Regions from separate parts of the Azospirillum sp. UENF 111221 genome, predicted to be linked through region 2. Evidence: predicted binding sites of a transcription regulator. Region 2 holds the regulator's gene; each other region holds the start of a gene.

Region 1 (4,988 bases), on a different contig from region 2:
TCGAGCGCACCATGGCCGACGGCGCCGCCTCGGTCCGGCTGCTCTGCGAGATCGCGGCGGAGCGCGGGCTGCTGGTCGACATGCATTGCGACGAGAGCGACGACCCGCTGTCCCGCCATGTCGAGACGCTGGCCTACGAGACGCAGCGGCTGGGGCTGCACGGCCGGGTGACGGGGTCGCACCTGACCTCGATGCATTCGATGGACAACTACTATGTTTCCAAGCTGATCCCGCTGATGGCGGAGGCGCGGCTGGGGGTGATCGCCAACCCGCTGATCAACATCGTTCTCCAGGGCCGCCACGACACCTACCCCAAGCGCCGGGGCATGACCCGCGTGCCGGAGCTGATGGCGGCAGGGCTGACCGTCGCCTTCGGGCATGACTGCGTGATGGACCCCTGGTATCCGCTGGGCTCCGGCGACATGCTGGAGGTGGCGCAGATGGGGCTGCATGTCGGGCAGATGACCGGCCAGGACGGCATCAAGGCCGCCTTCGACGCGGTGACGGTCAACCCGGCCAGGCTGCTGCATCTGGACGGCTACGGGCTGGAGCCGGGCTGCAACGCCGATCTGGTGGTGCTCCAGGCCGGCAACCCGGTGGAGGCGATCCGCACCCGCGCCGCCCGCCTGTTCGTGCTGCGCCGCGGCCGGATCGTCAGCCGCTGCGAACCGGTGCAGGCCAGGCTCGACCTGCCGGGGCGGCCGGAGATGGTCGATTTCCTGCTGAACCGGGGATAAGACCAGCACAAAAAAGCCCGCCGGAACAGCTGTTCCGGCGGGCTTTTCTTTGTTCGGAAAACCTTTACGCCTTCAGGAAGTCCCGCAGCGCGTCGGCAACCGCGTGCATCTCCTGCTCGGTGCCGATGGTGACGCGCAGGCAGCTCGGCAGGCCGTAGGACGGCATCTGGCGGACCAGGATGCCGCGGGCCTTCAGGAACTGGCGGGCGGCCTCGGCGTCGTCCTTGCCGGCGGGCTGGCCCTTGAAATCGACCAGCACGAAGTTGGTCACGCTGGGGTGCACCGTCAGCCCCAGCTCCCGCACGGTGGCGGAGAACCACTCGCGCCACTGCTCGTTGTGGCGGCGGGAGCGGTCGAGGAACTCGGCATCCTCAACCGCGGCGACGCCGGCGACATGGGCGGCGTTCGACACGTTGAAGGGGCCGCGCACCCGGTTCAGCACGTCAACGATCCCGGCCGGCCCATAGCACCAGCCGATGCGCAGCGAGCCCAGCGCGAAGATCTTCGAGAAGGTGCGGGTCATCACCACGTTGGGGAACCGCTCCACCAGCTCCTCGCCGGCGGTGTAGTCGTCCTTGTTCATGTACTCGGCATAGGCCGCGTCGATGACCAGGATGACGTCCGGCGGCAGGCCGGCATGCAGCCGCGCCACCTCCGACGCCGGCAGATAGGTGCCGGTCGGGTTGTTCGGGTTGGCGAGGAAGACCAGACGGGTGCGCGGGGTGACGCGGGCCAGCAAATTGTCGACGCTGGCGGTCAGCCCGTCCTCGGGTGCGGTCACCGGGGTGGCGCCGACCGACTTGGCGCCGATCGGGTACATCAGGAAGCCGTATTGCGAATACAGCACCTCGTCGCCCGGCCCGGCATAGGAGCGGATCAGCAGGCTGATGATCTCGTCCGACCCGGCGCCGCAGACGATGCGGTCGGCATCCAGGTTGAAGCGCTTGGCGATGGCGCCGCGCAGCGCCGCCGAGCCGCCGTCCGGATAGCGGTGCAGAGTCCCGGCCGCCGCCGCATAGGCCTCCATCGCCTTCGGGCTCGGCCCCAGCGCCCCTTCGTTGGAGGCGAGGCGGATATGACCCTGATGCTCGCCGCCGACATAGGCAGCGATGTCGAGAATCCCCGGACGCGGCTGCGGGCCGTTCGGCTGGGTCATGGTCTGCTTACCTTCCGACGCTGGTGGATGGGCGGTTCAAGGATGGGGTGGAACAGGATGGAACAGTTCCGGCGGCCCTGTTCCAACGTTCCACGGAGGGCCGGCAGGATAAGGCAGGAGCAGCCCCGGCGGCTCGCCTCATTCGCGCACATCAGCCCAGAGCGAGCGGCACGGCATAGCCGCCGACGACGTTGACCCGCACCGGGATGTCGCCCGAGCGTTCCAGCAGCTTGGCGAGGCGGGGGTCGCCCTGGCCGACGAAGTCGGCGATCTCGACCAGATGGACCGACGGGCCGCCGCCGCTCATCCCGGTGGCGTGGCCGGCCGGATGCCAGGTGCAGAAGCCGACCGGCGGCAGGCCGCAGGCCTCCAGCGAATCCTTCAGGCGGCCGCGGCTGAGGTCGCCGCCGATCTCGATGCTCAGCAGGGTGCGGTCGTCGCCGGTCGGCTCGTGCGGGACGGCGGCGATGGCGAGCGCGTCGCGGTTCTCGCCGCGGGCATTGCCGCGCCCGCCGAAGGGCAGACGCGCCACCACCTGCGGCCGGCCGGCGTCGGCCGACACCAGGAAGCGCCACCAGGGATCCGAATCGTCCTCGGCCGGATAGGGCACCACGGCGACCGTCGCCGTCCCCTCCGACACGGCGCGGAGCGCTGCGGCGGGAGTGTTGACGGCGGTCATCGGCACGAAGCCGCCGAAATGGTCGCGGGCGACGTCCCAGAAGCCGCGGCGGTCCTCCGGCGCATAGACGGCGACGGCGAAGGGGCCCTGCATGCGGGTGAAGGCGGTGATCATCTCCCGCCAGATGCGGACGACGACCTGGGCGGGGAAGGTGCCGGCATGGCGGGCCATCAGGCGGCGCAGGATCGTCGCCTCCCGCGCCGGGCGGAGGAAGATGGGCTGGGCGCCGGTTTCGGCCGCGCCATTGCCCTTGGCCGCCCCGATGCGTTCCACCACGGCGGCGCGTCGCATCAGCAGGTCATGGATCGCGTCGTCGATCTGGTCGATTTCGCGGCGCAAATCGTCGAGCGGGGTCCGGGCGGAAGCCATGGGTCAAAAAACCATCGAATGCAGAGCCGGTTAGTAGTAGTCCGCATGCGCCCTGAAATCAAAGAAAACATTGACACTCCGAAGGCCGGCTTCGTAGCTATACGCTCCCGTTCCGCCACAGCTCCCTGACGGTTCCCATCAAGGCGCCACAAGGCTTCCGACAAGGCACGAAACGAGATGTCCGCGGCCCTCGACAGCTCCGCCCCCAATGCCCCCGCCCCCGCTTCCAACGAACAGGTCATGCCGGGCAAGCGCGTGCGTCTGGCGGTGGACCGGCCGATGCGGCTGGACAGCGGGGTGGAGATCGGCGGCTTCCAGATCGCCTACCAGACCTACGGCACGCTGAACGCCGACAAGTCCAACGCGATCTTCATCTGCCACGCCCTGACCGGCGACCATTTCGTGGTGGAGAGGCATCCGGTCACCGGCAAGCCCGGCTGGTGGGAGATGCTGGTCGGCCCCGGCAAGCCGGTGGACACCGACCGCTATTTCGTCATCTGCTCCAACGTGCTGGGCGGCTGCCTGGGCAGCACCGGGCCGAAGGATCTCGATCCCGCCACCGGCCAGCCCTATGGCCTGTCCTTCCCCGTCGTGACCATCGGCGACATGGTGCGGGCGCAGAAGCTGCTGGTCGAGCATCTCGGCATCGAAAAGCTGTTCTGCGTCATCGGCGGCTCGATGGGCGGCATGCAGGTGCTGCAATGGGCGGTCGCCTACCCCGAATCGGTGTTCGCCGCGGTGCCCATCGCCACCGCCGCCCGCCATTCGGCGCAGAACATCGCCTTCCACGAGGTCGGACGCCAGGCGATCATGGCCGACCCGGAATGGCGCGGCGGCAATTACCTGCTGGAAGGCACCAAGCCGGAGGCCGGCCTGGCCGTCGCCCGCATGGCGGCGCACATCACCTACCTGTCGGAAACGGCCCTGCACCGCAAGTTCGGCCGCAATCTGCAGGACCGCAAGGCGATCACCTACGGCTTCGACGCCGATTTCCAGGTGGAAAGCTACCTGCGCTACCAGGGGGCGGCCTTCGTCGAACGCTTCGACGCCAACTCCTACCTCTACATCACCCGCGCGATGGATTACTTCGACCTCGCCGCCGATGCCGGGGGCACGCTGGCCAACGCCTTCCGGCCGGGGGGCAAGACCACGCCGGTGCGCTTCTGCCTTGCCAGCTTCTCCAGCGACTGGCTGTTCCCGACCTCGGAATCGCGGGCCATCGTGCATGCGCTGAACGCCGTCGCCGGGAATGTCAGCTTCGTCGAGATCGAGACCGACAAGGGCCACGACGCCTTCCTGCTGGACGAGCCGGAGTTCCATCAGGTCATCCACGGCTTCCTGGAGGGCTGCGCCGAGCATCGCGGCCTGTCCGTCCGCCGCCGCGCGCGCTGAGTGAGACAAGACAACCGACCATGGTGGACATTCGCGACGATTTGAAGCTGATCGCCGAGATGGTGGAGCCGAACAGCCGCGTGCTGGACGTCGGCTGCGGCGACGGCGCCCTGCTGGATTACCTGGCCCACACCAAGAATGTCGACGGGCGCGGCATCGAACTCAGCATGGACGGAGTGCGCCAGTGCGTGGCGCACGGCCTGTCGGTGATCCAGGGCGATGCCGAGACCGACCTGAAGGACTATCCGGCGGAAGCCTTCGACTATGTCATTCTGGGCCAGACGCTTCAGGCGATGAAGCAGCCGCGCGACGTGCTGGAGATGCTGTGCCGCATCGGCCGGCGCGCCATCGTCTCGGTGCCGAATTTCGGCTATTGGCGCGTCCGCATGCAGCTGATGCTGACCGGCCGCATGCCGGTGACGGAAAAGCTGGGCTACCAGTGGTGGGAAACGCCCAACATCCATTTCTGCACGCTGCGCGACTTCGTCGTGCTGACGGAGGAGATGAGCATCACCATCGAGCAGACGCGGATCATCGACCGCGCCGGCCGGGTGACCAGCCACGCCCATTCCGGCTTCGCCAACCTGCTGGGCGAACAGGGCGTCTTCCTGCTGCGGCGCAACGGCTGAGGGGGCCGGGCCAGGGGGCGGGAACC
Region 2 (4,988 bases):
GTGACGCCCATGTCGTGGTCGTCCACCACCACCGCCAGCAGATAGGTCGGCGTGCCGTCGGCGCGCAGCAGGATCAGGTCGTCGAGCTGGGCGTTCTGCACCGTCACCTCGCCCTGGACGAGGTCGTTCAGGACGGTCTGGCCTTCCTGCGGCGCCTTCAGGCGGATCACCGGTGCCACGCCCGGAGGGGCGTCGGACTCGGGACGGTCACGCCAGCGGCCGTCGTAGCGCATCGGCTGGCCGGCGGCCTTCTGGGCGGCGCGCATCTCCTCCAGCTCTTCCGGGCTGCAATAGCAACGATAGGCCTTGCCGGCGGCCAGCATCTGGTGCGCGACCTCGGCATGACGGTCCTTGCGCCCGAACTGGCTGACGGCATCGCCGTCCCAATCCAGGCCCAGCCACTTCAGCCCGTCGATGATGGCGTCCACCGCCGCGTCGGTGGACCGTTGCCGGTCGGTGTCTTCGATCCGCAGCAGGAACTGACCGCCGGTGTTGCGGGCGTACAGCCAGTTGAACAGGGCGGTGCGGCCACCGCCGATGTGCAGAAAGCCGGTCGGCGACGGAGCGAAGCGGGTGACGACGGTCATCGGTCTCTCAATTTCCGGTTCGGCGCTGGTATGATGCGCCGGTGGTTCGACACCGTGGTTTAACACAGCCACCCGGCTTGGAGGCAATGCGATGCGCGCATGGACGGTCGTTGAGGGGCTCGCGGGTGGCATCGCTGCGCCCGGAATCCGTTACCGGTGACGGCCGCCGGCTGGCCGGAGGAGGAAACCGACGGCCCCCCGGCGCTCGGCGGAGGCTGGCGGCGCCTGCTGGCGCGCGTGGGTGGGCGACTCGTGGCGCTCGCGGAGGCGGAGGGCGAGCGCTGGGTGCTGTGGCTGCCCGTCGCCTTCGGGGCGGGGGTATCGTTCTATTTCGGCCTGCGGCAGGAGCCCGACTGGTGGATTGGCGCGGCTGCGGTCGGCGGCTGCGCGGTGCTGGTTCTGGCGCTGCGGCGATGGTTCGCCATGACCGGTGTGGCGATGGCGCTGTTGATGCTGGCGGCGGGGTTCCTGGTGGCGCAGGCGCACACCATCCGCATGGCGGCACCGGTGCTGAGCCGCAGCATCGCCGGGGCGACCGTCACCGGCCGGGTGATGGCGGTGGAACGGCGGCCGGGCGCGACGCGGATCACACTGCGGGAGGTGAGCGTCAGCAGGCTGGCGCCGGAACGGACGCCGGCCGCCGTGCGCATCCGCCTGTCGGACCGCTTTCCGGCACCAGCGCCCGGGTCGGTGGTGCGGCTGCGGGCGACGCTGCTGCCGCCGCAGGCGCCGGCCGAACCAGGCGCCTTCGACTTCCAGCGGCGGGCCTGGTTCATGGGGCTGGGCGGCACGGGCTTCGCCACCGGTGCGCCGGAACTGGTCGAGGCGCCGCCGGTGACGGGATGGAGCACGGTCGCCATCGCCTTCGAGAAGGCGCGCGGCGCGATTGCCGAGCGGGTGGCGGCAGCCATCGGCGACCCGGTGGAGGCGAGCGTCACCACGGCGCTGCTGAACGGCGAGGAGTTCGGCATCCCGGAAGCGACGATGGACGACTTCCGCAACAGCGGGTTGGCGCATCTGCTGTCGATCTCCGGCCTGCATGTCGGCATCGCCGCCGGCATCCTGTTCTATGTCGTGCGGGCGTTGCTGGCGTCGGTGCCCTACATCGCGCTGCGGTGGCCGATCAAGAAGATCGCCGCGCTGTTCGGCATCCTGTCGGCGCTTGGCTACACGCTCCTGGTCGGGGCGCCGCTGCCGACGGTGCGGTCGGTGCTGATGACCGGCATGGTGATGGGAGCGATCATGCTGGACCGTCACCCGTTGAGCATGCGGCTGGTCGCCTTCGCCGGGCTGGTCACCATGGCGATGGATCCGGAGGGGATGCTGGGCCCGAGCTTCCAGATGTCCTTTGCCGCGGTGGTGGCGCTGATCGCCGCCTTCGAGAAGGGCAGCGCCAGGCTGGCGGACTGGCGGCGCGATGCGGGATGGATCGTGCGCGGGCTGTTCTATGTCGGCGGGATCCTGCTGACCAGCGTGGTGGCGACGCTGGCGACCTTGCCCTTCTCGCTCTTCCATTTCCAGCAGATCGCCTTCTATGGCGTGCTGTCGAACCTGATCGCCATTCCCATCACGTCCTTCTGGGTCATGCCGTGGAGTCTGATCGCCTACGCGCTGCTGCCCTTCGGACTGGAGGCGCCGGCGCTGATCGCCATGAACTGGGGCGACCGGGCGGTGATCTGGACGGCGGAATTCTTCGGCCGTCTCCCCTGGGCTTCGCTGACCGTGCCGGCGATGCCGGCGGAAGGCTTTGCGGTGCTGGTGATGGGAGGGATTCTGGCTCTGTCTTTGGACGCGCTGGTGGCGGTGGCTGGGGATGCTGCCGGTCCTGGCCGGGCTGGCCTCGCCGATGCTGGCGGTGCGGCCGGATGTGCTGGTGGCCGGCGACGGGACGGTGATGGCGGTCAGGCTGCCGGACGGACGACTGAGCGCATCGGTCAAGGGCGGCGGCCGGATGACCGAAACCTGGCGGGAGCGCGATGGCGAGCGGTCGGTGGCCGATCCCTGGCCGGCCGACGGGGGATGGAGCGGGGGAGGGCGGTCGCTGGACTGCGACGCGTTTGGCTGCCTGTACCGGGTGCAGGGAAAGACAGTGGCGTTGCCGCGGCTGCCGGATGCGCTGGACGAGGACTGTGGGGCAGCTGATGCGGTGGTGACGGCGGAGGTGGCGCGGCGCTGCCGGGCGGATCTGGTGGTGGACCGCTGGACCCTGCGCCATGAGGGCGCGCATACGCTGACGGTGACCGCCGAGGGGGTGACGGTGGAGACGGTGCGCGGGCTGCGGGGAGATCGGCCCTGGACCGGAGGAAAGTGAGAGGAACTTGGACATCGCCGATCCCATCCGCCGCGGGGACGGAGGAGAGGATCGGCGGTTGGGCTCGAAAAGCTCAGTACTTGCGCACGAGACCGACCAGCTTGCCCTGCACGCGGACGCGGTCGGCGCCGAAGATGCGGGTTTCATAGGCGGCGTTGGCGGGTTCCAGGGCGATGGTGTTGCCCTTGCGGCGCAGGCGCTTCAGCGTCACTTCGCCCTCGTCCACCAGAGCGACGACGATGGTGCCGTTCTCCGCCGCATCGCAGCGCTGGATGACGATGGTGTCGTGGTCGAGGATGCCGGCCTCGATCATCGAGTCGCCGGAAACCTCCAGCGCATAATGGTCGCCACCGGTCAGCATGGAGGCGGGGACATCGACGAAGGCGCTGTTGTCGCGCAGCGCCTCGATGGGCGTACCGGCGGCGATCCGGCCATAGAGCGGGAGCTGCACCGTCTCGTTCGCGGCGGCCGGCGTCGGTGCGGGGGGAGCGGCGTCGCGGCCGGCGAAGGCGAAATCGCCCTTGATGACGTTGGGCTGGAACTTCGGCTTGGGAGCCGCGGTCCGGTTGCGGGAAGCGTCGAGACCCTCGGGAAGGCGCAGAACCTCCAACGCACGGGCCCGGTGGGGCAGGCGGCGGATGAAGCCGCGCTCCTCGAGCCCGGTGATCAGGCGATGGATACCCGACTTGGACTTCAGGCCCAGGGCGTCCTTCATCTCGTCGAACGACGGCGAGACACCGCCCTGGCCAAGCCGTTCGTGGATGAACAGCAGCAATTCGTGCTGCTTGCGCGTGAGCATGGATGCCTCCCGGCCTCGGCCAGACTGAAGATGGAACAAAAACTAAACGTTGCTCCATGTTCTAGTTTGGTTCCTGCCGCGCGTCAAGCCCTCCATCGGCATCTTTTAGAACTTGAGGGGAACATCTGGAACGGCATGAAACAGTTTTCCGGGTGATGTTCAACTGTTCCAGCCGGCCGTTCCGGCGCTCTGCTCAGGCGCTCTGCTGAAGTCTAGATGCTGAGCGCCCCATCCGTCAAAGGAAGCACTGTCACCATCGCGCCGGCCGGTTCCGGGTCGGCATGGGGCGGGCGGGGGATCAGGCAATCGGCCTGGGCGTACAGGGTGGTGATGGCGCTGTCCTGCCGGGCGAAGGGTGTCACGGTCAGGACACCGTCCGGGCCGGCGGCCAGCGTGGCGCGCAGATACTCCTCGCGCCGGTCGTTGGCCCTCAACGGGCCGGTCAGGCGGGCGCGCAGCGGCAGACGGTCGTCCTCCGGCGGCAGGCCCTGCAGCACGCGCAGGACCGGGCGGAGGAACAGGAGCGCCGTGACGCCGGTGGACACCGGGTTGCCGGGCAATCCCAGCAGCGGCACAGACCCGGCACGGCCGAACATCAGCGCCTTGCCCGGACGCATCGCCACCGTCTGCACCTCCAGCGCCACGCCGCGTTCGGCAAGCACATCGCGCACGAGGTCGTAATCGCCCTGTGCCGCCCCTCCGGTGGTGACCAGCAGGTCGCAACCGGCCGCACCCTTCGCCAGTGCCGCCACGCTCTCCGCCGTGTCCCTGGCGACGCCCAGATTGTGGGCGATCCCACCCTGGGCGGTCACCAGGGCGCAGAGGCCAAGCGCATTGGTGCTGACGATCTGGCTCGGACCCAGCGGGTCGCCGGGCAGGGCGATCTCGTCGCCGGTGGCAAGCACGGCGATGCGCGGCCGGCGATGGACCGACAGCCAAGGCACGTTGCCGCCGGCGGCCAGCGCGATGTCGCGCGCGGTCAGGCGCCGGCCCTTTGGCAGAAGCTCCTGACCGGCCGTGAAGTCGAATCCGGCCTCGCGGACGAAGCGGCCGGCGGCCACGGCGCGGCCGATCCGCACGGTGGCGTCGTCGGCGCTGCAATCCTCCTGCATCACCACGGCGTCGGCACCGCCGGGCAGGGGCGCGCCGGTGAAGATGCGCACCGCCTCGCCCCGGCCGACGCTGCCGGTGAAGGCATGGCCGGCGGCGGATTCGCCGATGCGGCGCAGCGGGACGGGGGCCTCGGCGGTCGCAGCGGCGATGTCGGCGGCACGCACGGCCCAGCCATCCA
Region 3 (4,988 bases), on a different contig from region 2:
CGGAGCGGCTCGCAGGCTTCGACGCGGCGGTGATCGTCACCGACCATGACGGCATCGACTGGCAGAGCCTCGCCGCCCACTGCCCGCTGGTGGTCGACACCCGCAACGCCATGCGGGCGGTCGAGGGCTTCGCCGACCGCATCGTCAAGGCCTGAAGCGCGGGGCGGAACGGCCGGCGGTTGGAACGGCGTGGAACGTGCCGGGCGGCGGCGTTCCATCGGCAGGGCCGACGGGAGAGACCGCTGGAACAGCGTGAAACACGCCAAGCGGCGGCGTTCCATCCGCCGGGTGGGCAAGGGTCCAACGCCGGGGCCGGATGGAACGCTGTGAAACAGGCCGGACGGCAGCGTTCCATCGGTTGGGAAAATCCCCCTCCCATGCCCTGGCGCAGGCGATCCTGAAAAGGGGAGAGGGGAAGGCATGGCGTCGGTTCCGCAACGGTGGGTCCGACGCCATTATATAGGAATTATTTCTCTAATGGCGGCGCTCAGTTCAACGGAGCGCCGCCATCAGGGATGGACTCACATCTCCTCTTCGCCGCCGAAATCGCCCCAGCCGCTGTCCTCGACCGTCTGTTCGACATGGTCGGTGGCGGCGGTGGCCGCATCGGTGGCAGCACCGGCAGCCTCGGCCGCCACCGCCTCGCCGCCAGAGAACATGCTGGAGAGCGCGCTGCCGATCAGCATGCCGCCGGCGACGCCGGCCGCCGTCTGCATGGCGCCGGCCATGAAGCCGCCGCCGGCCCGCGGCTGCTGGGCATAGCCGGCGACGCGCGGGTCGCCATAGGCGGGCGTACCGGCAGCGGCGGGCGGACGGCCCCAGGGCGAGCCGGCCGGCATGGCGGCCGCAGGGGCGGCAGCGGCCGGGGCCGCCGCCGGATATGACGGCTGCGGAGCGGGACGGCTGCTGCCGCCGAACAGGCTGCCGAACAGGCCGCCGCCGGACTGGGCCGGGGCGGCGGGAGCGGCGGCGGGACGCTCGCGCAGCTGGCGCTCCAGCTCCTCGTTGCGGCCCTGCGAGGCGGCGAGCGCCTGCTCCATCATCACGATGGCCTGCGCCATCAGGTAGGGGGCGGCCGGCTGGCGGGCGATCCGCTCGCGGATCAGCGCCTCGGCCTCGGGATCGCGCGGGCCGGATTGCGCCTCGGCCTGATGCAGCTTGGCGAACAGGTCGTCGATGATCTGGCGTTCGGTGTGGTCCATGGCGATGCTCGTCTTCATCAAAAGGGTGGGAATGAGGCGGGGGAAGATTTCAGGGTCTCGGCCCTGGCCCCGGCGCCCCGCAGGCGCACGGAGCCGGCCGCCCAGAGGGCGGCAAAGCCGCCCACCCGGAGCGGTGGCAAAGCCGTGCGGCGCGCCGGAGGGGCGGCGCGCGACGGGGAAGGTCGGGAGCGGGGAATGCCGGAGGCCGGGGGCGTTGTCTCAGGGGCAAGGGCATCAGTCCCTCCAAGTGCGGTCACGCCCGTCGGCGCAAGAGCAGGTGAAGAGATCCGACATCGCGACCACGTCTAAGTCGCCAGAGGGGCCCGGATCCGGTTGTAGAGCACGTGGCCCCGTTCCGGCCCGCTTTCAAGACGCCCCGCTTGCCTTTTCCTTAGATAAGAACATATTGCGAACATCTGGAAGGAAGAGGGAAGCCATCACAGTGGATGACGCGCTGCTCGACAAACTCGAGATCCTGGCGGATGCGGCGAAATACGACGCCTCCTGCGCATCGTCGGGAGCGAAGCGGCGGACGGGCGGGCCGGACGGCATCGGTTCGACCACCGGGGCCGGCATCTGCCACGCCTATACGCCGGACGGGCGCTGCGTCTCGCTGCTCAAGATCCTGCTGACCAACTACTGCCTGTTCGACTGCGCCTACTGCATCAACCGCCGGTCCTCCAACGTGCGGCGCGCGCGGTTCAGCGTCGACGAGGTGGTGCAGCTGACGCTGGGCTTCTACAAGCGCAACTGCATCGAAGGGCTGTTCCTGTCCTCCGGCATCATCCGCTCGCCCGACCACACGATGGAGCAGCTGATGCTGGTGGCGCGCACGCTGCGGCGCGACCATGGCTTCGCCGGCTACATCCATCTGAAGACCATCCCGGAGGCCAGCCCCTGGCTGATCGAGCAGGCCGGGCTGTGGGCCGACCGGCTGTCGATCAACCTCGAACTGGCCTCAGACCGCAGCCTGAAGGAGTTCGCGCCGGAGAAGGACGGCAGCTCGATCAAGGCGGTGATGGGTCAGGTCGGCGAACGCATCCTGGAGGCCAAGGAGGAAAAGCGCCGCTTCTCCCCCGCCGGGCAGAGCACCCAGATGATCGTCGGTGCCGACGCCTCCACCGACCTGTCGGTGCTGGAGACCAGCGACACGCTCTATCGCCGCTACGGGCTGCGCCGGGTCTATTATTCCGCCTTCAGCCCGATCCCGGAGGCGAGTTCCGCCCTGCCGGCCAAGCCGCCGCCGCTCCAGCGCGAGAACCGGCTGTACCAGGCCGACTGGCTGCTGCGCTATTACGGCTTCACCGTGGACGAGATCGCCGCCGGGGGCGAGGGCGGCATGCTGGATTCTGGGCATCGACCCCAAGCTGGCCTGGGCCCTGAAGAACCGCGAGCGCTTCCCGGTGGACGTGAACAGCGCCGACCGCGAGATGCTGCTGCGCGTGCCGGGGCTGGGGGCGCGGGCGGTCGACAAGATCGTCGAGGCGCGGCGCCACACCACCCTGCGGCTGGAGGATGTGGCGCGGCTGTCGTCGGGACTGAAGCGGGCGCGCGCCTTCCTGATCGCCGCCGACCACCATCCGGGCGGGCTGACCGACCGCGCCGACCTGCGGCAGCGGCTGGTGGCGCCGCCCAAGCAGCTCAGCCTGTTCTGAGGGGTTGAGCCATGCGGCATGTGGAGTTGAAGGACGGCGCCGATCTGGACGGCTTCCGCCGCGCGCTGCGCGGGCTGGTCGCGCTCGATGTCGAACCGGACGCGGTGGTGTGGAGCGGCGGGGCGGCGCCGTCGCTGTTCGGCGATACGGCTCCGCTGCCGGCGGACGCGCCGCCGGTTCCGCTGCCGCGCCCGGTGGGGGCGCTGATCGAAAGCGTGGTCTGCCACCGCGATCCGGAGCGTTATGCCCTGCTGCACCGGCTGGTCCGGCGGGTGGTGCGGGGGGAGCGCGACATCCTCGACCATCATGCCGACCCGCTGATCCACCGGCTGGCGCTGCTGGACAAGGCGGTGCGGCGCGACCTGCACAAGATGCACGCCTTCCTGCGCTTCCGCGAGGTTCGGGATCCGGACAACTCCGAAGATCGGGGCGGGGAGCGCTACGTCGCGTGGTTCGAGCCCGACCATTTCATCGTCGAGGCGACCGCGCCCTTCTTCGTCGAACGGTTCGAGAGCCTGGTCTGGACGATCCTGACGCCGGTGGGATCTCTGCATTGGGACCGGCGCTCGCTGACGGTCGGGCCGGCGGCTTTGAGGCCGGAGGGGCTCGACCGCGACGACCGCTTCGCCGAAGGCTGGCAGCGCTATTACGAGAGCACCTTCAATCCCGCGCGGGTGAACCCGACGGCGATGCGGGCGGAGATGCCGCGGAAATACTGGGCCAATTTGCCGGAGGCCGCGGCGATCCCGGCGATGATCCGCTCCGCGCCTGCGCGGGTGCAGGCGATGATCGAGGCGGAGGCCGCGGCCCCCCGCCGCCGCAACCCCGACAAGGCCGTCGCCGCCATGGCCCGGCAGGAACCGGCGACGCTGGCCGAGCTGAACCGCATCATCCGGGCGGCGGACCCGCTGGTGCCGGGGGCGACGCAGGCGGTGCTGGGCGAAGGGCCGGAGGGGGCCGCCATCGCCATCGTCGGCGAGCAGCCCGGCGACCAGGAGGATCTGGAAGGCCGCCCCTTCGTCGGCCCGGCCGGCCAGCTGTTGGACCGCGCGCTGGAGGAGGCCGGGATCGAGCGCAGCGCCGCCTACCTGACCAACGCAGTGAAGCATTTCAAGTTCGTCGCCCGCGGCAAGCGCCGCCTGCACCAGTCGCCGACCGCCGGCGAGGTGAAGCATTACCGCTGGTGGCTGATGAAGGAGCTGGCCTTCGTCCGCCCGCGCCTGGTGGTGACGCTGGGCGCCACCGCGGCCCTCGCGCTGAGCGGGCGCAGCGTCTCGGTTCTGCGGGAACGCGGGCCGATGGGGTTCGGCGATTGGGAGGGGTTCGTCACCGTCCACCCGTCCTACCTGCTGCGCCTGCCGGCCGGGGAAGGAGCGGAGCAGGCCTATCGCGACTTCGTCGCCGACCTGCGGCGGGCACGGGAGGGGGTGGGTTGACGGCTTGTATCGATGAGAATTTATCCGGAATGATGGTGCTTCACTCAGCCGCCGCCGGCGGGCGACCGGGGCGGCGGGGACGCAGGAAAGCGGCCAGAGGCAAGGGGTCTCGGTCGATGGCGCGGCAGGCGATCAGCAGCGCCCGCGGGACCGAGCTGACACCGGTGCGATAGTTGATCCAGGTGTTGACATGCAGCGCGAACAGGTCGGCCGCCTCGGTGTTGGACAGACCATGCCGGTCCTGCCACTCCGACAGTTCGGCCGCGCCGAAGACGGCTTGCTGTTCGGCCAGCAACTCCAGGTGCACACTGTCGATCGACAGCTCCTCGTCCCCGGCCCATTGGACGGTGTCGCCGTCATCACCGATCTCGGGCTTGGCGAAGATGGTGGGCACGCGCAGAGCGTCAATTTTGTGCAAGGCGATCCAGCCAGCCAGATCGACGGACACCCCGCCCCCACCGACCCAATCGACAGTCAGGATGGTTCCGGGGCCGGCCTCGACCGCAGCGATCAGCGGGACGGGGCGGGGGTCGGTCCCGATGACGAAGCCTTCTGACATGGAACCTCCCTTTCAGGCGGTGGGGATGTGCGGGTTGAGGGTATTCCAAGCGGCGACCAGTTCGGCACGGTGCATGACGGCCCAGGTCCGGATTTCAGGCCACAGGTCGGACGGCAGCTTGCCGCGGATGACGATG
Region 4 (4,988 bases), 1.4 Mb from region 2:
CGGCATCCGCTGCCGCACCGATTTGCGGATCGGCAGGAAGCGTCGCCTCCAGCCAGTCCCAGCCGGCCTGCTCGATCGTCGGGCGGTCAGCCATTGGGCGGTCAGCCATTGGAGCCACCGGCACCCGCTCCGGCGTCCAGCCCGGCGCCGGCAACCTGCGCCCGCATCAGCTTGGCCGGCACGCCGAAGGCCTCGCCCAGCCAATGCGCGGTCGCCGCCGCATCCACAGTGGCCTCCGCCTCCGGCCCCAGCGCCTTGACGCTGTCCAGCCAGCGCAGCGTCGCCTGGACGTCGCGCTGCGCCTGCGCCTGGGCGAGCGGGGAACGGTGCTGCAACTCCACCAACCGGCCGTCCACGGTGATGTCCGGGATCTCGCCGCGCCGGCGCAGGATCGACACTGCCCGCAGCACCAGCGGCGTCATCAGCTCGGCCTGCAGGCGGCCATAGGTGGCGCCCAGCAGCCGCGCCATCTCGACCGAGCGTTCCAGCACCTCGGTCGCGGTCATCCGCGCCGACTCCACCGGCCCCAGCCGGTCGACCAGCAGCGCATGGCGGATGCGGCCGCGCAGATCGTCCAGCACCAGCTGCGACACGTCGAACCGGCCGGGGTTGGCCAGCGGCGTCAGGCCGGCTGACCCGACCGCCTTGGGGATGATGGTGCCGGGCACCAGCCGGATGGTGGTGGGGTTCAGCACCCCGTCATCGTCAGCCTGCCAGATGCCGGTGACGGCGATGGAGGCGTTCTTCAACACCAGTTCCACCACCTTGTTGGCGGTCTTGATGTCGGGCAGCGCCTTCATCACCGGAGAGCGGCCATAGGTCTCGCCCGGTGCCTTGAGCCAGCGGAAATTGACGAAGGGGGACTGGGCGAAGCGCCCCTGCGCCAGCCAGGACGGTTCGGCGAGCCCGCTGTCCAGCACCACGCCCCAGCGATAGGCAGTCCCGTCGGGCAGCACCGCCTCGACCAGCGGGAAGCGGCTGTCGGGCTCCCCCGCCGCCTGCTTCCGCACCTCATCTGGCAGGTCCGCACCGGGGAAGCGCTGGAGGATCTGGGCCAGCGTCGCCTCGCTACGGCGGAACGTGGCGTCCAACCGGCCGTCCGGCCCCTCCTCCAGAACCGCCTCGGCCAGCGGGACGGCGGTGAAGCGCAGGCTGGACGGGGCGCCGGGGGCGGCCTCCTCCATCAAAAGGCTGGCGGTGCCGACGGCGACGAGGTCGAGGAAGGACTGATCGATCTCCACCGCGAAGTTGGAGCGGTCGAAATGGGCCTGGACGATGCCGGCGGCACGGTCGAGCAGCGGAGCGACCCGGTCGCGCTCCGCCCCGGTCAGGGTGGGACCGGGCTGGAAGCCGAACCAGCGCGACCAGGGCGGCGTCAGTTCCGACAGCAGGCTGGCGGCCAACTGCTCGACCGCGTCGGGGGCGGTGCCGTCGAACAGCCGGTCGACCCGGCGTTCGCCCGGCGTGCCGCCGCCGCGGAAGGGCCGGCCGTTGGGCAGCGCATGGTCGTAACACTCCTGCCAATGGCTTTCCCACACGCTGCGCCGTTCGCGGGCGACGCGGTAGCGGTCAAGCAGGGCTTCCGGTTCCGACAGGTCACCCTTCCGCCGGGCGGACGGTTTCACGGCTGCGGATGCGGGCATGCGCGGTCTCCTCCAGTCAGGTGGCGGTGCAGTTGCCAGGGGGTCAGCACCCGGCGGGCGCGCAAGCCGATCAGGCGCTTGACCGCCTCGACGCAGGTGAAGGGCCCCCAGGGGGCGGGGCCGGCTGGGCGGCGCAGCGGGGCGGCGTCGACCGTCAGCCCCTGGGCGCGGTACCAGCCCGGCAGGTCGAAGTCGGCGGGCAGGTCCAGCACCGCGATGTCGGTGAAACCGGCCAGCGGATCGACCGCCACCCAGCGCCGACCGTCGGTCAGCAGGGCCAGGCAGTGGCGGAAGCCCGGCTTCAGCAACCGCAGCCACCACAAGGGCGCTTCGCCGCGATAGACGATCCAGGCGGCGGTCCAGGGGGCGGCGCTCATCGCGCGATGCCTTTGTTGCGCAGCGCCGGGGCGATCACGGTGAACGCCTCCTGCCACAGCGAATGGGCCCGCTGTTCGCGGAAGCGGTCCGGTTCCGGCGCGCTCTGGCGGCGGCCGTAATGGACCAGCACATGCAGGTGGTCGCGCATCAGCTTGCGCGCCCGGTACAGGCGGTCGACCACCTGAAGAAGGTCCTGCGGCTCGCAGGGCCGCGCGACCTGCCCACAGCCGGCGACAACCCGCGCCCCGGCTGCCTTGGCCTCATGCGCCTGCACCGCCCAGAACCACGCCTCCTCCGCATCGGCAAAGGGTTGGCCCTCGACGCTGTAGGGCTCCGGCTTCAGCGGAACGGTCCGGGAAAGGCTGGTTGCAGGCAAAGCGGTGGCGGCCGGACGCAGCATGCTGGTCTCCTTGCGGCTTCGGATTTTTTGGGAAGAGAGACACCGGACCTGCTTCGCGGCCGCGCCTTCTGTTTGCGTTATGTTCCCGCCACTGCCCGCGGTCAATGGTTTTATGAAAAAGTTCCTAGGGACGCTGTCGCCGCTTTATGAGATTATCGTCCCATGCTGAAACATACGGACATCTGGCGGGCCATCGACCGCCTCGCGGCACAGCACGGGCTCTCCGCCTCCGGGCTGGCACGGCGCGCCGGACTGGACCCGACCACCTTCAACAAGAGCAAGCGCACCACCAACGACGGCAAGCTGCGCTGGCCGTCGACGGAAAGCATCTCCAAGGTGCTGGACGCCACCGGCGCCTCCCTGTCGGAGTTCGTGTCGCTGGTCGGCGACGGCGCCGGTACCACCCCGCTGCAACGGGTTCCGGTGATCGGCTATGCCCAGGCCGGGTCGGCCGGCTATTTCGACGATGCCGGCTTCCCGGCCGGCAGCGGCTGGGACGAACTGCTGTTTCCGAGCCTGGGCGACCCGCATGCCTATGCGCTGGAGATTTCCGGCGACAGCATGGAACCGGTCTATCGCGACGGCGACACCATCATCGTCTCGCCTGCCGCGCAGATCCGCCGCAACGACCGCGTCGTCGTCCGCACCAAGGGCGGCGAGGTGATGGCCAAGCAGTTGATGCGCGAGACGGCGACCAAGATCGAACTGCTGTCGATCAACCGGGCCCACCCCGACCGCAGCATCCCGCTGTCGGACGTCGCCTGGATGGCGCGGATCATCTGGGCGAGCCAGTGAGGAGGTCAAACACCTCCCCACCCGGCGCGCGATCCTAGGAAAATTTGCCTTTACCGCATATCCCGACAGGCGCTATCGTCCATTCCATGGACCGTGCCGCCCGCCTGGACAGCCTTCACCGCACCCATGACGCCAAGCCGCCGAAGCAGGAGCTTCGCTCCGCCCTGCTCGGCGGCCCAAGCCGCGCCAACGCCCTCAAACGCGCGGCAACGCTCCGTCTGCACAGCACGCTCGCGGCGGAAGCACGCCTCGCCACGGCCCGGCGCCGCGGCGCGTTGACCGCCGCGACCTGCCGGACCGACGCGTGGCTGGCCCGGCTGGCCGCCACGCTGGCCCATCACCGCCGGGCGGCGGTGGCGTTGCTCGATCAGCGGAACGCGTATTCCCAGTAAAGCGCCCGCGCCCGCTGGAACAGCGGTCCCGCCGCAAGGCTGCGGTCCTCCACCTTGATCACCGGCACGCATTTGGCGTGGTTGCCGGTGGAAAAGACCTCGTCGGCTTCCAACACGTCCTGCGGGGTCAGGGTGCATTCCTCCACCGTCACGCCATCATTGCGCAGCAGGGCGATGATGCGCTGGCGGGTGATGCCGTTCAGGAAGCAGCCGTTCGGCACCGGCGTGCGCACCACCCCGTCCTTGGCGATGAAGAGGTTGGACGTGGCAAACTCGGCCACATTGCCGATGGCGTCCAGCATGATGGCGTTCTGGAAGCCACGCTTGCGCGCCTCGGTCAGCGCCAGCCCGGCGTTCGGATAAAGACAGGCAGCCTTGGCCTCGGTCGGGGCCATGGTCGGGATCGGCCGGCGGCGGGTGGAGATGCAGGCGGCGAAGCCCGTCGGCTGCGGCAGCGGGTCCTCGTAGATCGACAGGACGAAGCGCGTGCTCTCCGGCGCCGGGGCGACGAAGCCGTCGTCGGCGTAAAACATCGGGCGGATGTACAACTCGGCTTCCTTGGGAAAACGGCGGATGCCGTCCCAGCACAGCTCTTCGATCTCACCGGCGGTGACCATCGGCTCCAGCCCCATCACCTGGGCGGACCGGATGGCGCGGGCGCAGTGCAGGTCGAGGTCGGGGGCCACGCCCTGGAAGGCACGCGCGCCGTCGAAGACCGTCGAAGAGAGCCACAGCGTGTGGGACAGCGGTCCGACGATGGGCGGATTGCCCTCCACCCACTCGCCCTGGATCCAGCTCCACGCCTGGCCTGCCATGCCGCCCATGATTTCGGTCCTTCCCTAGAAAGAAAATGTGTCCCTACGCGGGGCGACGCCGGCCGGCACCGCCCATTCGTGGTTCGTGGTCGTTGGTGATCTCCCGAAGAGCATACCCCCTCGCCGCCATCGGTCAACCGGTGCGCACGCAATCGTCCCGTGCGATGGAGCGGATTGCGGCTTCGGCCGTTGATAGGGAAGAGCGAGCAACCGCAATCCACCGACAGAGGGAAACCGCCTCATGCCGATCGCCGATCCCGGCCTCAGCGCCGCCCCGCAGACCTTCTCCTCTGGCCCTTTCCCCGGCCCGCACGAGGATATTCCCGGCGTCGATCTGCCGGGCACCGACAACCCCGACCTGCCCAACCCCGGCGGCCCCGGCACCACCGACAGCCCGGCTCCCGGCAACGACCTGCCGCCATCGCGCCCGACCGACCCGGACTTCGTCTGAGAAGCCCCAAAATGAAAAAAGGCGCCCCCGAAGGGGCGCCTTTTCCGTGTCGCGAACGTTTGTCCGCGATCAGCGGCGCGCAACCATCAGCTTCTTGATCTCGGCGATGGCCTT

Evidence for each region. Region 2 encodes LexA, which represses DNA repair genes until DNA is damaged. Its sites were predicted from a motif close to ATGTTCTANTTTGGTTC; they were not measured.
Region 1: pheA (chorismate mutase) is a predicted target of LexA. The motif match lies at 2,996-3,012, and genes of this name have one in related genera.
Region 3: ACWPN3_RS07670 (putative DNA modification/repair radical SAM protein) is a predicted target of LexA. The motif match lies at 1,602-1,618, and genes of this name have one in related genera.
Region 4: ACWPN3_RS23045 (S24 family peptidase) is a predicted target of LexA. The motif match lies at 2,490-2,506, and genes of this name have one in related genera.

The regions. Positions count from the first base shown of each region.
Region 1 is NZ_JBSNCH010000001.1:413,089-418,076, reverse strand. It holds gene ACWPN3_RS01855 (amidohydrolase family protein) at 1-737, shown strand, start outside; gene hisC (histidinol-phosphate transaminase) at 802-1,893, opposite strand; gene pheA (chorismate mutase) at 2,045-2,941, opposite strand; gene metX (homoserine O-acetyltransferase MetX) at 3,119-4,333, shown strand; gene metW (methionine biosynthesis protein MetW) at 4,354-4,962, shown strand.
Region 2 is NZ_JBSNCH010000005.1:329,917-334,904, forward strand. It holds gene gltX (glutamate--tRNA ligase) at 1-587, opposite strand, end outside; gene ACWPN3_RS15925 (ComEC/Rec2 family competence protein) at 744-2,729, shown strand; gene ACWPN3_RS15930 (hypothetical protein) at 2,683-2,898, shown strand; gene lexA (transcriptional repressor LexA) at 2,972-3,697, opposite strand; gene ACWPN3_RS15940 (molybdopterin molybdotransferase MoeA) at 3,910-4,988, opposite strand, start outside.
Region 3 is NZ_JBSNCH010000002.1:668,540-673,527, forward strand. It holds gene ACWPN3_RS07660 (UDP binding domain-containing protein) at 1-155, shown strand, start outside; gene ACWPN3_RS07665 (DUF2076 domain-containing protein) at 522-1,202, opposite strand; gene ACWPN3_RS07670 (putative DNA modification/repair radical SAM protein) at 1,645-2,865, shown strand; gene ACWPN3_RS07675 (UdgX family uracil-DNA binding protein) at 2,869-4,293, shown strand; gene ACWPN3_RS07680 (DUF2442 domain-containing protein) at 4,334-4,852, opposite strand; gene ACWPN3_RS07685 (DUF4160 domain-containing protein) at 4,865-4,988, opposite strand, start outside.
Region 4 is NZ_JBSNCH010000005.1:1,779,883-1,784,870, forward strand. It holds gene ACWPN3_RS23025 (Bbp19 family protein) at 1-109, opposite strand, end outside; gene ACWPN3_RS23030 (portal protein) at 102-1,643, opposite strand; gene ACWPN3_RS23035 (hypothetical protein) at 1,622-2,020, opposite strand; gene ACWPN3_RS23040 (hypothetical protein) at 2,017-2,421, opposite strand; gene ACWPN3_RS23045 (S24 family peptidase) at 2,584-3,216, shown strand; gene ACWPN3_RS23050 (hypothetical protein) at 3,261-3,608, shown strand; gene ACWPN3_RS23055 (branched-chain amino acid aminotransferase) at 3,584-4,432, opposite strand; gene ACWPN3_RS23060 (hypothetical protein) at 4,665-4,874, shown strand; gene ACWPN3_RS23065 (succinate dehydrogenase iron-sulfur subunit) at 4,944-4,988, opposite strand, start outside.